2 regions of the Apibacter sp. genome follow, and region 1 is predicted to be linked to the other one. Evidence: riboswitches for the same ligand, from Rfam matches in the RefSeq annotation. Region 1 holds a riboswitch; the other holds the start of a gene.
The links. Region 1 has a riboswitch for S-adenosylmethionine ahead of M3Z80_RS04830 (TonB-dependent receptor plug domain-containing protein). Riboswitches for the same ligand answer to the same signal wherever they lie in the genome.
Positions count from the first base shown of each region.

Region 2: another riboswitch for S-adenosylmethionine. It lies ahead of M3Z80_RS02045 (trans-sulfuration enzyme family protein); the one in region 1 lies ahead of M3Z80_RS04830 (TonB-dependent receptor plug domain-containing protein).

Region 1 covers NZ_JAMBJZ010000033.1:10,168-19,891, reverse strand. The annotation lists partial or broken gene M3Z80_RS04840 (T9SS type A sorting domain-containing protein) at 1-177, shown strand, start outside; gene M3Z80_RS04835 (APC family permease) at 238-1,506, opposite strand; gene M3Z80_RS04830 (TonB-dependent receptor plug domain-containing protein) at 1,530-3,974, opposite strand; SAM riboswitch class I at 4,088-4,188, opposite strand; gene M3Z80_RS04825 (MFS transporter) at 4,261-5,409, opposite strand; gene M3Z80_RS04820 (ATP-dependent Clp protease ATP-binding subunit) at 5,496-8,027, opposite strand; gene M3Z80_RS04815 (DUF2149 domain-containing protein) at 8,188-8,523, opposite strand; gene M3Z80_RS04810 (MotA/TolQ/ExbB proton channel family protein) at 8,525-9,121, opposite strand; gene M3Z80_RS04805 (hypothetical protein) at 9,163-9,724, opposite strand, start outside.
Region 2 covers NZ_JAMBJZ010000009.1:27,630-34,983, reverse strand. The annotation lists gene leuS (leucine--tRNA ligase) at 1-132, shown strand, start outside; SAM riboswitch class I at 1,190-1,287, shown strand; gene M3Z80_RS02045 (trans-sulfuration enzyme family protein) at 1,452-2,588, shown strand; gene M3Z80_RS02040 (homoserine dehydrogenase) at 2,611-3,792, shown strand; gene bshA (N-acetyl-alpha-D-glucosaminyl L-malate synthase BshA) at 3,836-4,957, opposite strand; gene M3Z80_RS02030 (alpha/beta hydrolase) at 4,967-5,596, opposite strand; gene M3Z80_RS02025 (protein-L-isoaspartate(D-aspartate) O-methyltransferase) at 5,839-6,489, opposite strand; gene M3Z80_RS02020 (EamA family transporter) at 6,631-7,354, opposite strand, start outside.

The sequences.
Region 1 (9,724 bases):
ATAGCTTCTGATTTACAAAAATCTACCACAGTAACTATACATGATAGAAATGGAAATGTAGTAAAAACTCTTCAAATAAATATAGAAGAAACCATCTCTATAAATGTATCAGATTTACCTCCAAATCATTATTTCTTACAGATTCAAAGTAAAATTTACAGGTTTATTAAAAAATAATAATTTTTATAATACTAAAAAAACCGAAAGAAATATCTTTCGGTTTTTTTATTTTGCAATCTAATCATGTCTTTTATTTTTATCGAAAAAATAGAGCATTATACCTACTCCTATTATACCTAATCCAATAATACTTTCTATTGGATGATTCTTAAAGGTAAAATATAATATATAAAAGCTAAACAGTAAAAAGGTGATTGGTAATAGTAAAAAAACGTTGCTTTTAAAAAAGACACGATCTTTTTTCTTTAAAAATAAGGAAGTACTTACCGCTGTCGTTGAAAGCAACTGGAGTACAAAAGCGGTATATATGAAAATTTCTTCAAATTTACCACTCAAAATAATAATAATACTAATCAACGTATGTGCTGCTATCGCCCATATGGGTATTTTATTTTTATTTTCTTTACCTAAGGATCGCCATAAATGATTTTCTTTAGCTGTTGCTTGAGTTACTCTAGACCCTACCCATAAATTAGCACTTATAGTTGCAATCAATTGTAAAGCAATAAAATAACTTATCCACTTTACTCCTTTAACACCTAATAAATTATAAAAAGCTATATTTGCGATATCTTCCTTTCCTTCCAATTGTTCAATAGAAGCATTTCTTAAAAACACAAAATTTACCAAGACATAACTTATGGTAACAAAAATAGTTCCGGTAATGATTGCTTTGGGAAGATTTATTTTAGGATTGTCAATCTCCTCCACAATATAAGATGCAGAATTCCATCCTGTATAAGCGTAAGTAACAAATACTAGTGAACTTGCAAAAGTAGGCAACATAATTTCTTGAGTCCACGAAGAATCAAATAATAGTGCATTGGATGAAGACGGCGCAAAACTGATTCCAATGATAACAAGCGAAATAATGAAAACAACTTTCAATAGGGCAAAAGTATTCTGAAAACGACTGCTTACTTTGAGGCTAAAACTTTGAAAAGAAGCAATTACAAGAATAATAAGTATGGCAAAAGTCTTTTCATTTTCTATTCCTAGATATTTAGTCATAGCCAAAGCTGACAAAGAAACCGGTCCTGAAAATCCTACAATTAAGGAAACCCAGCTTGAAACATATCCCATAACCGGATGATAAGTTCTTGAAAGATATATATAATCTCCTCCCGATTGTTTAAAATGAGCACCTAACTCTGCATATATAAAGGCTCCTATTAAAGCTAAAATACCTCCTGCAATCCATAAAAGAAGTAAAGTAATGGTATTATGAAGGTCTGTAATCTGATATCCCAAGCTGGTAAAGACACCGGTTCCAACCATATTGGAAATAACAATAGCTGTTGCTGTTTTCCAGCCAATTTTTTTCATTTTAGTTATTTAATAAAATTCTCTTAAAAATTCATAGTAAGTCTTGCAAACCAATTAGCACCGGTTGTACCCATTTGAACCGGAGCATATTTAAAAACATTATAATATGAATTTTCATAAATTTGTTTATCAGGAAAAACATCAAAAACATTATTTCCGCCAAGTGTAAATACCCAATCTTTATTAATCGTATAAGCAATACTAAAATCGGTTACCAACTTTGGATCATGATGTTGCACGCCTCCAAAAGGGTATCCATCCCTAGTAACTTTCCCAAAATAAGTATTTCTTATTAAAACATTCCATTTGGGTAAGCTGTATGTTAAGCCTAAAGATGCTTTTGCTTTAGGACTCAATGATTCTATAATATTGGTTTGATCCGGTCCAAAATATTCATCTCTATTTCCTTCAAAAACATCCGGGAAATGAAAATCTACTATCTCCGTTTCAGTATAATTTCCTGACAAGCTAATGTCTAAATTTCCTTTTCCTAAGCTTACTTTATAAATAGCGACAACATCAATTCCTTTGGTTTCTGTATCGACTGCATTTGTAAAAAATCGTGCACCTTCCACTCCATAAGATTCAACTTTAGCATTAACAAACTCACTAGTCAGTACAATTCGATCTTTAACTTTTATATAGTAGGCATCTGCCGTAACGTATATTTTATTTGTAGGTTTAAATGTCAAACCTGCGCTCGCATTTATTGATTTTTCTTCTTTAAGCTTTTCAATTCCTAAAGCTTTGGCAAGTTGACTGTCATTAGTAAAAATTCCTTTAGAAACTATGCCAGAACCTGAGTTTGCTATACTTGCAAAAGAATTATTAAAATATTGTTGTTGCAAAGATGGAGCTCTAAATCCATTGCTAAAAGCCCCTCTTACAGCAAAACCATTAAGATATTCATATCTCAGAGCCAATTTTCCTATAAAGGAATTACCAAAATCGGAATAATGCTCATATCTTCCTGCTAAATCACTGGTAAATTTTCCTTTCTTAAAAGCAATATCGGTATAACCGGAAGCATTATTCCTATCTTTTTTTAATGCATTCTGGGGTGAAAATCCTATAAAGCCTTGTGATCCCCCTTCGCCTAATATATCTGAGGGATTTGTTGAAACCGTTATCGGATTTCCAAATTTATCATAACGCATCCAAGAGCCATCCTCTCCTGCCTTAATTTCATATTGTTCATATTTAAATTCTCCTCCAAAGGCAATCGTAAATATTTCATTTATTTTTTTAGAAATATCTAAATTTAATGTATTCTGTAAAAATTCATGTCCTCCTGCTTTGAATTCGGTAGGCGAATGAACACCTAAAGAAGCATTATTAGTTTGGGAGGTTTTATAATCAAATATGTTTTCTCCAAAAGTATTACTAAGGTCTATAAACCAATTATTGTGGTTATATCGTGCACCTGTAGAATTAGAAATATCATATATGTTTGATTTTAATAACGGTTGAAAGCCTACTGGGTATAATTCCGCTACGACATTTTCTTTTTCACTAGGAAGTCTTCTGAATTCCGCTCCTTCTCCCTGCCTTAAACTGGCACCGCCGAAAGAATAAAATTCAATTTTTTCAGATAATGGGTAAATGGCATTTACAAAAAACTGCTGATTTTTGATTTGGGCATCTCCGACCCGAAATCGAAAATCCTTTTGGGAAAGCTTCTTTTCAGCCATAATCTTTTCATCATCTAATCTTGCTTGGTTGGGATCGGACGCAAAATCATAGGCAAAGTTATCTCCAAACTTATCCAGATTATTATCATAGGAACGATTCGTTTTATTTCTTTGGCTCACTACAAATGACAGATTTATACTACCTCCTTGATCTCCCAATTTTGTACCGTAGTTTCCGCTGAAATTATAATTTTCTCCATCATTTCTATTAGTTAACCCATAGGTTACTGACGCTGATCCTCCTTTATTTTTCTTTAAAATAATATTAATAACACCTGCTATAGCATCTGAACCATATTGCGCAGCTGATCCATCACGTAATACCTCTATTTTTTCAATTGAAGACACCGGTATTGCGCTCATATCCGTGCCTACTGACCCATTCCCAACTGTATTTTGATAATTTACTAAAGAAGTTGTATGTCTTCTTTTGCCATTAACTAAAACTAATACCTGATCGGGGCCCATTCCTCGTAAAGTAGCAGGGTCGATATGTTCGGTACCGTCAGAAGAAGATTGTCTAACAGAATTAAAAGAGGGAACTAAATAATTCAATAAATCATTCACTGTTAGTTGTGGAGATGATTTTTCAATTTTCCTGACATCTATTACATCAACTGCGACGGGAGAATTTACCTTAGTACGGTCGGAATTACGACCTCCTACTACCACAATCTCCTCAAGGTCTAATGAATCAACTACCTGCTTTACTTGAGCATTAAAAAAATTAGTAAATTCTAAAAGTATACTTACAATTAACAAAGAAACTTTTTTCATTATTTTTCTTACAGTTACTAAATTATATTTTATTGAAACTGTATCAAGAAAAACCAAAAAAGGAAAAAAGAAATTATTCACTAACTAACCAAACAACACACCAACTAGTGAATTACTCATCTTCCCCCATTTAGGGTTGGAATTAGCACCAAGCCCAGTCAGGCCGGTTGCCAAGGTATCATAGGGCCAGTCCCTCCTCCTTTCTTGATAAGCAATGTAAATATACCATTATTTTTATAAAAAAATAATTTTATATTATATATTTTTATCCCGAATGCTAAGGTAGTTATTTTATCTTAAAAAATCTGACTAAAAGAACTATTCCTAATCCGAATAAGGAAATAAATGCAAAAGAAACTTGTAATGAAAATTTTTCTGATAAAAATCCTATACAAGGAGGGCCTAGAAAAAAACCGATAAATCCTATGCTGGTTATTATTGTTAATGCTTGTTCAGGGGAAGTTGTTTTAGAATTTCCGGCTAAGGTATATACTAAAGGAACAATGGCAGATATTCCCAATCCAACAATTATAAAAGAAATAAGAGTGACGATAAGAGAAGGAAATAAAACAGCGCTCATCATTCCAATAAATATTAATATTCCACTATAAGTTAAAGTAATTGTACTGCCAAACTTACGAACAACAAAATCAGAAATAAATCTTCCTGACGCCATAGCTGCCATATAGGCAGTCAATCCATAACCTATATATCTTTTATCTGATTTTACTATAATTTTCATATATTCATTTGACCAGTCGGTCATGGTGCCTTCAGCGACCATAGCAAAAAAAGCTAAAAAACCTAATACTATAAGATAATTATCGGCTATTCTGAATTTTAATGTTGAGTTGCTTTCTTTTGGCTTGTCTTTATCTTCATCTGCTAATAAAAATCTGAAGAATAACAAGGATACTACTATTCCTGTGGAAGAATAGAATATAAAATGTTCAGAAGGCGGAATACTTTTGGCAATCATTATAGCTCCTAACCAAGAGGCAAAAAATCCACCGATACTCCAAGTACCATGCATTGAACCAATAATCTGTCCTTTATAAGATTTCGATACATTAACCGCTTGGGTATTAATGGCTATATTAGTTAGATTCCCTAAAGCACCGTAACATATTAAATTTAATTTCAATTGCCATAATTTTCCGCAAAATCCTATCCCTATTAAGCATATAAAATATAGAATTATACCTATAAGGGTAGATTTTTTACTTCCGATCATTTTAATTAAATGCCCAGCAAAGGGCAAGGTTATCAACGTACCTATTGATAAAAATAACAGTACCAATCCCCAATCAGCATCAGATACTTGTAAGGATGATTTTATGGTAGGAATGCGCGATGCCCAAGTTGCTGAACTTCCTCCAAAGAAAAAGAATAAAAAGGTTACGGCTATTCTGGGCAAATGCTTTTTATTAATCATGACTTATTAAAATATCAAATTTTTATCTAAAAAAAGCCTGCTTGATTCAATCAAGCAGGCTTTCACTTAATTTAATAATTAAAATTTTATTTGCTATTAGGAGATTCATTTTCAACCTCCATCACTTTTATTTCAGTGCTATCCTTTTCTTTATTTAAACCTATATATAAGTGATCTCCATCATGAATAGATGAATTAATTATCTCTTCAGCAATTACGTCTTCTACATATTTTTGTATAGCTCTTTTAAGTTGACGAGCACCAAAATTTTTGTCCCAACCTTTTTCTATGATAAATTCTTTTGCTTCCGGCGATAATTCAACTTTATAACCGATTTTAGCTATCCTATCATAAACGTTTGCTAACTCTAAATCTATGATTTTAGAAATATCATTTTTTTCAAGGTTATTAAAAATGATTACATCATCAATTCTGTTCAAAAATTCAGGAGCAAAAGTTCTTTTTAGCGCATTTTCCAGTGTCGATTTAGCTCTGATATCTGAAGAGGATTTTTTGGCAGAAGTTCCAAACCCTACTCCATCACCAAATTCTTTTAATTCACGCGTACCGATATTTGAAGTTAAGATAATTATAGTATTTCTAAAATCTACTTTTCTACCTAGACTATCGGTTACATGTCCGTCATCTAAAATTTGTAATAAAATATTAAATACGTCCGGATGTGCTTTTTCAATTTCATCTAAAAGAATTACTGCATATGGTTTTCTTCTTACAGATTCGGTAAGCTGCCCCCCTTCTTCATATCCTACATATCCTGGAGGAGCTCCTACTAATCTGGAAATAGCAAATTTTTCCATGTATTCACTCATGTCGATTCTGATAAGTGCATCGTCCGAATCGAATAATTCTCTTGCAATAACCTTTGCCAATTGAGTTTTTCCAACTCCTGTAGCTCCTAAAAATATAAATGTTCCTATAGGTCGATTAGGATCTTTTAACCCTGCTCGATTTCTTTGTATGGCTTTAACCACTTTATTAACAGCTTCGTCCTGACCTATAATTTTACCTTTCATTAAATCCTTCATTTGAGCTAATTTTTTAAGCTCTCCTTCTGCTACTCTTTGCACGGGAACTCCACTCATCATAGAAACTACTTCTGCAACATTGTCTTCGGTTACTATCTCTCTGTGCTCTCTTGAGGATTTTTCCCATTCTCTCTGTGCATTTGCTAATTTATTTTCTATTTCTTTCTCGGTATCTCTTAATTTAGCGGCTTCCTCATATTTTTGACTCTTTATGACCTTTGTTTTTTCCGCTCTAATTTTCTCAAGTTCTTTTTCATAATTAACAATTTCCTTAGGAACTTTAATATTTTTGATATGAACTCTGGATCCAGCTTCATCTAAAGCATCAATAGCTTTATCCGGCAAGTATCTATCTGTGATATACCTTGTTGTTAGATTTACACAGGCTTTTATCGCCTCATCGGTATAAGTCACATTGTGATGCTCTTCGTATTTATCTTTAATTTGATTCAAAATAATAATAGTTTCTTCCGGTGAAGTTTGTTCAACCATTACTTTTTGAAAACGTCTTTCTAAAGCTCCGTCTTTTTCAATGTATTGTCTATATTCATCTAATGTTGTAGCTCCTATGCATTGGATTTCTCCTCTAGCTAAGGCAGGCTTAAACATATTAGAAGCATCTAGCGAACCTGTGGCTCCTCCAGCTCCTACAATAGTATGAATTTCATCAATGAAAAGAATGATATCTGAATTTTTTTCAAGTTCATTCATTATTGCTTTCATTCTTTCCTCAAACTGCCCCCTATATTTGGTTCCTGCAACTAGACTTGCTACATCTAAGGTAACTACTCTTTTGTTATATAATACTCGGGAAACTTTTTTTTGTACAATTCGTAATGCCAATCCTTCTGCAATAGCAGATTTTCCAACACCTGGCTCTCCTATTAATAAGGGATTATTCTTTTTTCTCCTACTTAAAATCTGTGATACTCTTTCTATTTCCTTTTCTCTTCCTACTACAGGATCTAACCTTCCTTCCATCGCAGCTGCGGTCAAATCTCTACCAAAATTATCCAACACAGGAGTTCTACTTTTTGATTGATTGGATCTTCCTCCTTTGGGTGCTTCGTATTGATTGCCCTCACTAATGCTCTCTTCTTCAGAAAACTCATTGACTGGTTGATCGGTAAAATCCTCTTGAAATTGAAATCTGTACTCTTCCCTCACTGTATTTGCATCTATATTATACTTTTTAAAAATTTGGGTTACAGGGTCACTTTCTATTCTCAATATACATAATAACAAATGTATAGTTTCTATTTCCGGGCTTCTAAAAAGTTTTGCTTCTAAAAAGCTGGTTTTTAAAGCTCTTTCGGCAGCTTTAGTAAATGGAATACTACTCCTATCTACTTTTATATTAATGTCTGGTTTATTAAGATTTTCAATTTTTTGTTTTAATTCTCCTAAATCAACATTTAAACTTTGAAGTATGGTTATAGCTTTACTATTACCTTCACGTAAGATACCCAGTATAAGATGTTCTGTACCTAAATGGTCATTACCTAAACGTAATACTTCTTCATTACTGAAGCTTATTACATCTTTTACTTGTTGTGAAAAATTTTCGTTCATGTATGACTTACTGTTCTATATTTAACTATTTTATGATTTGAATCTTGCATTTATCATGCCAGTTTAATTATCGGTTATTTTGTCATATATTTAAGGGATATATAATCTTTTTTTATGATAAATATAACATATTATTTTAAAAAATCATATAAGGCCCATGCTATTTTTCAGGAACGTATATTATTTCTCCACTTTCAAGCTCATAGGCAATACCAACCTTTTTCCCTTTTTTACCCGATGATTTTTCTTGAGAAGGTGTATATTTATTTATTTTATTTCCTTCTTTGGTAATGATTTCCATGTCATCTTTTCCCGGATTTTTGACAATTGTAAAATCTTCTTTTGAAAAGACTTCACTCATATTTAAATTCATCACCATTGCCACCATTAAAGCTACCGCAAATACCATAGCTACATCGAACAAATTTACTATCACACTAAGTGGATCGGTATCTTCTTCTTTTAAAAATCTGTTGATTCTTTTTCTCCTTCTCATTTTAATTTATGTTTCCTGTTGCTATTCTTGCTACATAATCTAAATTATTAACCTCTTTAGCATACCATCTTTGTTTAACTTGTAAGGTTACTAATCCAATGGCACTTACTACCAATCCAACTACAGTGGTAGCAAATACTACTTGCATATTATAGGCCATGCCTGAAATATCGCCGGTAGATAATCCAACTAAAGCAGGGCTCATTGCTATTAATGTACCTATTAATCCTAATACAGGACCTAATTTTGCGAGCATTTTTGATAACGACAAATCTTTTTCCAGATCATTTTCGAAATTAGAAATAGTGAAATCCGCATATGCTTCATTAATTGTATTATCCAATAGTGATTTTAAATATTTTATATACAAAGAATTATCTTTTTTTGGCAATGCTATTTGTAATTCTTTTATGGATTCTTGAGTCAGAGTTTCAATTAGAGGATTTACTATTTTATCATTTTTTCTTTTTGTTATAAACTGATTGTAAAAACCTCCTAAGAGAAGCAACGAACGTGCAAATAAAATAAGTAAGATAATGATATCCGGAATTAATAAACTATTTGCTACCCAAAATAATACTTTTGATATAATTTCCATTTTTAGTTACTTTATTTTTATTATTTTTTTAGTTTTAACGATTATTTAATCTTTTTCAACTTCCATTTAATTCTATTTCCTAAAAAGCCTACAATAAAAAAGATAAGAAAAAGTCCTATAGATAAGAATATATATTTTAAGTTTATCGATTCTTCAGACGTTTTATATACTATTTTTCCATCAACCGTTGTAATGAGACCTAAAATACATATCAGTAGGCTAACAATAAAATGTACTTCGAGCCTTATATCAATTTCAGGAATAACTTTTTTGATAAACAAAATTCCCATAATTATAAGCAGGAGGAAAAAAAATGCATAAAGGAATGCTATAGTGAAAAAGCTTCTGCCAGTAAACGTAAAGATAGATTGGGTCAAACCATAGAATATTACTAAAAAGAGCAACAATCCCGGATAATATTTTAATACAATCATGACTAATTTACTTTTTTTCTTTCCAAACAATTCCTTCAATGCGGCAAAACAAAAGGCAAAACATATGGTGGATTCTACGGTTATAAGTACTGACATATTTTGCATCATAACCATATTAGCTAAAAAATCCTCAATCTGTGTTTTAGATTGTTTAATAGCCAAAGGATAA
Region 2 (7,354 bases), on a different contig from region 1:
CCAATTTCTGCCACTGCTCAAGAAATAGAGGAAGCTGTATTGGCTCACGAGAAAGCTCCGAATTATTTAGAAGGTAAAACTCCTAAGAAAGTTATTGTAGTGCCTAAACGAATTATTAACATTGTTATATAAATGTGTTTGAAAACCCAATCCAACTTATGGATTGGGTTTTAATTTTTATCGAATAATTTTTATTCTTACCAATGCAAATTAGTGGTAGGTTCTTCTATCTACAGATAATAGGGTTCTTGTTGTCTTTTTAGCTTGATCGTAAACTAAAAGAACAGCTGTAGTCCGTATGTCATCAAAAGAAACAATTTTACCCGTCGAAAAAACACTTGAATCCCTAATTTGAAAATGTTTCAGGCCTTATTTTATAAGCTGATTTATATTATACCTTAACATCGGTCTATTAATACGTCCAGGCACAATGGCATTTACTCTTACTCATTTTTTACTATCTAAAAAGGTAATGATTTGGTAAATGAATCTCTAGCCCCCTTTGTCATTGAGTAGACAGTTGAATTTCTACCAGATAACATTCTGTGAAAAAAAATACGAAGAAATATTAATTCCGTCTCCTTTACTTTTTTCAAAGATTCATAAAAATTTTGAGTCTATACATAAGGGTTTTGAAATTAAGATTGATATGCATAATTAAAAAACTCACTTGTATTTTCAAACGAAATAAAACGACCGATTCCTGCATTATTAATTAATACATCCACATGATTGATGTCCTCTAAAATAGATTTACTTAGTTTAGGTAATTGCCAAATGATGGATAAATCTACAAAAAAAATAGTAATGGGTATTTGAGAAGAGGTGAATTCTTATTTAACTTTTTGTAGTTTTTTTAATCTTTAGTTATTAAAATAATATGAGCTTTCTGATGAGCAAATGCGTGAGCAATTCCCAATCCTATTCCATCAGTTACCCCGTTTATAGTTTCATTTTTATCTGTAAACATAAAAGATTTTTAAATTAAACTTATTTGTCAAATAATTTACAATATGGACAATCCTGATATTTTTACAATAATTATTTATAGAGATTTTAAAAGTATCCCGAATTACAGTCATTCCCAGTAGACAAATTAATTTTCGAACTTTATAATATAGTGTTTTTTTATTGGACTTTTAAAAATAAAATTTATCTTTGTAAAATAATTTACGATCATTAATAAAATTACTTATCAAGAAAGGTGGAGGGAATTGGCCCTATGATACCTTAGCAACCCTCTTCTAAGAGTAGGTGCTGCATCCAACCGTAAAGGAAAGATAAGTCGAAACAGCTTACATACACCAAGAAAATAATTCAAGCTTCTTTCGGCCTATATAAAGAAGCTTTATAAAGTTTTTTTATAAATTTAATGGGAATCTTGTATAAGTTGTTTTATGATGATTAATGAATTTTAATGTATTTATTAATTAGAAAAAACAACCAAAATCATGAAACTTGAAACAAAATTAGTGCATATCTCTGAACCTGATGAACTTACTGGCGCTATTTCTACTCCTATTTATCAAACTTCTTCGTATGTACAAGAAGCTCCCGATGTTAATAAAGGATTTGCCTATACAAGAACAGCCAACCCTACACGTAAAGTAGTGGAACAGGCCATAGCTGATTTAGAGGGAGGAATTGCCGGATTTGCTTTTTCATCAGGATTAGCAGCTACAGATTGTGTTTTAAAATTATTAAAACAAGGTGATGAAGTCATCGCTGTAAATGATGTTTATGGAGGTACCTATCGTATTTTAACAACGGTTTACAATAAATTTGGTATAATCTCAAAATTTATTGATACAACTAACCTTGAAAACGTTAGAAATGCCATCAATAAAAAAACACGTTTCATCTGGCTGGAAACTCCTACAAATCCTACCTTAAAAATATCGGATATTGAAGAAATTGCTAAAATAGCCAAACAAGCGGGGGCCTTATTAATTGTAGATAATACCTTTTTATCGCCTGCTTTGCAACAACCCATTTCTCTTGGTGCTGATATTGTAGTACATAGCGGTACAAAATATCTTTCCGGACATGGAGACGTATTATCGGGATTTGTCGTTGTAAACGATCAAAATATCGCCGATGAATTAAAGTATTTGCAAAACACTTCCGGTGGCGTGCTATCCCCTTTCGATAGCTGGTTAACTCTACGAGGCATTCAAACACTTTATCTCCGTTTAGAAAAGCATTCGGAAAATGCGAAAAAAATAGCCGAATATTTACTTACTCATCCTAAGGTAGATAAAGTTTACTATCCGGGATTAAAGTATCACCATAATCATGATATAGCCGCAAAACAACAAAAAAACTTCGGAGGAATGGTTTCCTTTAGCTTAAAAGAGGATACCTTAGAAGCTGCTAAAAGATTTTTAACTCGTACAAAAATATTCCTTTTAGCTGAAAATTTAGGTGATGTCAGAAGTTTGGGAAGTCATCCGGCTACAATGACCCACAAATCAACCCCTATAGAAGTACGCAAGGAAACAGGAATTCAAGATTCTCTCATTCGTTTATCGGTAGGTATTGAAAATATAGATGATTTACTTAATGATATTAAACAAGCATTAGATTAACGAAACTCCCTAATTGAACACTATGGCAAGAAATAAACTTAAATTGGGAATCTTTGGTTTCGGTTGTGTAGGAACCGGATTATACAAAGTTTTGGAAGAAGCGGAAAGTGTTGATGCTAATATAAAAAAGATTTGTATAAAGCACCCTGATAAACCCAGATCTATCGATAAAAAATATTTCACAACAGATAAAAACGAATTGTTATCGGACCCAGAAATCGGAGTGATCGTTGAATTAATTGATGATGCGGAGGCGGCCTTTGATATTGTTTGCGAAGCGATGAAAAAAGGTAAAGCTGTGGTATCCGCCAATAAAAAAATGATTGCTGAGCGTTTACCTGAGCTTTTAAAGCTCGAAAAAAAATATCACACTCCCCTCCTCTATGAAGCCTCTGTATGTGCCAGTATACCTATCATTAGAAATTTAGAAGAATATTACGATAACGACTTACTCACTTCAGTATCAGGAATTTTTAATGGATCCACTAATTTTATACTTACCAAAATGATCCATGAAAATATGTCTTACTCTGAAGTTTTAAAAGAAGCTCAAGAGAAAGGATTTGCTGAATCTGATCCTACCTTAGACGTTGAAGGTATTGATCCCAAATATAAATTATGTATCATCCTTTTTCATGCTTTCGGACTCATCGTCAAGCCTGATACAGTATTTAATTTTGGAATTTCAAGAATTAGCAATTTCGATCTGGAATTTGCGAGACAAAGGAATTTCAGCATAAAACTGATTGCCAAATGCAATAAAAATAATAATGAAATTACCGGTTTTTGCGCTCCCACTTTCATTGAAAAAGAAAATACATTAGCACATGTAAATTATGAATATAATGGCGTTGTTTTGGAAAGTGCCTTCTCCGAAAAACAACTTATGATCGGTAAAGGTGCAGGAGATAAGCCTACCGGCTCCGCTGTACTTTCAGATATATCTGCCTTAACGTACGACTATAGATACGAAAATAAGAAATATATACATCTGAACAAGCAATTAAAATTAGTAGATACGAAGATATATAAGGTATATGTAAGATATCATGATAAATTTTCAGGCTTTACTGACTTTGATACAATTGAAGAACAATACAGCAGCCCATTAGGAAACTATTTTATAGGATTTATATGCTTACATAAATTAGCTAATTCTTCTTGGATTAAAGATCCGAAAATAAACGTAATTTTTTTCAGCTAAAATCAATCTTATAGTAGAGAGCACAATTTTTTAGATTAAAATTCTAATAAATCTTAATTGCTCTCTCATATAAGTCCTTATATATGGGAATCACTAGAGAATTATCAAAAAGTAATGCCTGTTGTTCGGCTTGTTCCTTGAAAAGTGAAAGTAAATTTTCATCTTTTAATAGCTTTATAGCATTCGAAGCCATCGATTGAACATCGCCAACCGAAGATACAAATCCGGAATAACCATCCTTATTCACTTCAATTATTCCACCAGCATTACTGGAAATAACAGGAATACCACATGCCATAGCCTCTAAAGCTGCTAATCCAAAACTTTCTTGTTCAGATGGCAAAAGAAAAAGATCAGCTATACTTAATATGGAGTGAACATCTAATATTTTTCCCAATGTTTTTACTTTATCCTCTAATTGGTAGACTTTGGTTAAATGTTCTATAGTTTCCGTTTCAGGGCCTTCTCCTACAATCAAAAGTTTTGATTTAACTTCTTTTTGTATCAGGTTGAAAATAGACATAACATCATTAATCCGTTTTACTTTTCTTAAATTTGAAACGTGAATAATCAACTTTTCATCATTTTCTACAAAATTTTTTCTTGCGCAATGGCTGGACACTTTTACCGAATTATCGATGAAATTGGGAATGACTTCAATGTCTTTTTTAATATCAAATACTTTATATGTATCTTCTTTCAAACTTTGGGAAACGGAAGTTATATAATCGGATTTATTAATTGAAAATTCAACTCCTGACTTATAAATGGGATGACTACCCACTAATGTTATATCCGTACCATGTAAAGTTGTTATTACCGGTAATTTTATACCTTTCTCATGAAGAATTTGTTTAGCAAAATAAGCAGCATAAGCATGAGGTATAGCGTAATGCACATGCAATAAATCTAAACCATAGGTTTCTGCAACGTTTACTATAATAGTAGATAATGCTAACGAAAAAGGTTGATATTCAAATAATGGATATTGTTTAACGCATACTTGATGAAAATAGATATTAGGCAAGGTAACATCAAGCTTAGCAGGCATACTATAACTTATAAAATGAGCTTCATTACCTAAGGCTGCCATTTCCATACCAAGTTGAGTGGCAACAATACCGCTTCCTCCAAAAGTTGGATAACAAACAATTCCTATTTTCATCGTATTATATTATTGTAAAAAATTTAAAAGATCATAATAATTTTCAGAATTTATGCCATGACCTTCATTATATTCATGATATTCGTAATCTAAATCTAATTCTTCGCAAATGGATTTAAATTGTCGAGACCATACTATTGGAATAATAGGGTCTTCTTTTCCGTGTGAAAAGAAAAATTCCAATTGCGAAAAATCATCACCCATATTGACATCTTTTAGTAATTCTGGGTCTGGATATCCACTTAAACAAGCAACTTTTTTAAACTTTTCAGGACAATGCAAAGCCAATGAAAATGAAAGAATAGCTCCTTGACTGAATCCTAATAAGGTTATCGAGGTATCATCAAAGGAATATTTATTCTTGATTTGATCCAGAAACTTCATGATAATCTGTTGTGCTTCAATTGCTTGTTCGGAGTTGATCATTTTAGCTCCGGATGTAAAATCTAAATCATACCAAGCATAACCGCCCGTGGTTATTTCTCTTATGGCTCGCAAACTTATTACATAAGCGTCATCTGGTAATTCTTCTGCAAAGCTGAACAAATCTTGCTCATTACTTCCATATCCATGTAGCAAAAGTATTAATGATGGCGAATCTGTAGCCGACTTCGGTTCTCTAAGTAAATAATGGACCATTTTCTTTTTAATTTCTTAAAACAAAGATACTCTTTTTTAAAAAAATCTTTTGGTATATTTCCTTTATACCTTTTTTAACTTTATAAGTGCAAATATCACAAATATGAATACTCTAAAAAGCAAGTATTCGTTTTATAAAACACTAAAAACCAACTATTTATATTATATAAGATTATTTTTAAAGTACAACGAATTCATTTTATAATTTTAAGATTATAAACAAATTCACATCATTAGAATTATTATTCTATAACCCTATTTTCTAACATTGGTACAAATTGATAGTCTCCAAATTCCATGGTTTCAAAGGTATTTTCATCTAATTTAAGTACCGTATACATTTTTTGTTCTTTTTCACCAATAGGAATAACCATCACTCCTCCAATAGTTAGTTGCTCCAATAATTTTTTAGGCATGGTAGGTACTCCTGCTGTTATAATAATTTTATCAAAAGGAGCAAAAGAAGGTAATCCTAAATATCCATCTCCAAAAATCTGATGTTTGGGTAAGAAATTTATTTTCCTCAATATTTTCTTTGAGAAATCAAATAATTCTTTTTGTCTCTCGATAGTATAAACTTGAGCGCCTAAAGCTACTAAAACAGCGGTTTGATATCCTGAACCGGTACCGATTTCTAACACTTTTTCTCCCTTCTGAATATGTAATAATTGGGTTTGAAACGCTACGGTATAAGGATGAGAAATGGTTTGATTTGACAATATAGGAAAAGCACGGTCTTCATAAGCTAAATCCTCGAATATTGAATCAATAAATAAATGACGAGGTATTTTATTAAGAGCATTTAATACGATCTCATCAGTTATACCTTTTTGTTTAAGTAAATTAATTAATTTATTTCTCTTTCCTTTATGTTTTAATGTATCCTCTTTCATTGTTTTGCAAGTTATTTAAAATATAAATGGAAAACAATACTCATAGCAGATGATAAGCATGTATTTTATGATTAGATAACTTTTTTCATGACACTTCTCGTGTCATAAAAAATTGCTTGTTTTTATCTTATAGTTATTTTTTTACTTCTTAGATCGTTTAGGAAGGATAAAAGTTAAATTTAATAAAACAATAGATATTAAAATAAGTACTATACCCAACCATTGTAAAAAAGTTACTTTTTCATTAAGAACAAATTTTGCCATCATAACAGATACCGGCAATTCCATAGAAGCGATAATGCTCCCTACCCCTATACCAACAACAGGCATTCCTTTAGTAAATAAAAAAGGAGGCAAAATGGTACCGAAAATAGCTAAAATAATACCCCATTTATAAAATATTGAAAAATGAAAAGGTTGGGTAATGAGAACATGTGCCCAAATTATCGTAACCATAAGGGTTGCCCCAACCAATAAATATACGGATCGCAAGGTAGGCGGCATATTTAACGCTATTTTATTAGATGAAAACATGGAAAAGGTATAAGATACCGCTGCCAATATTCCAAATAGCACTCCATTAAAATTTAAATGTAATTGTGATTCATTGATTAGGTTGGTGGCTAATAAGGTACCGAGAAGAATAAATATAATGGCTATAATTTCAACTACTGAAGGTTTTTTCTTGTTAACTATAAAATCGACTAATGCTCCCATCCAAACAGCTTGCATCAGCAAAACAATACATATAGATACTGGAATTCCATAGTGCACTGCCAAATAATAAAAAGTACTGGTTAATCCAAAAGATGTACCGCATAAAATTAAATAAATTTTATCTTTAGAAGTATATTTTTTTTCTTTA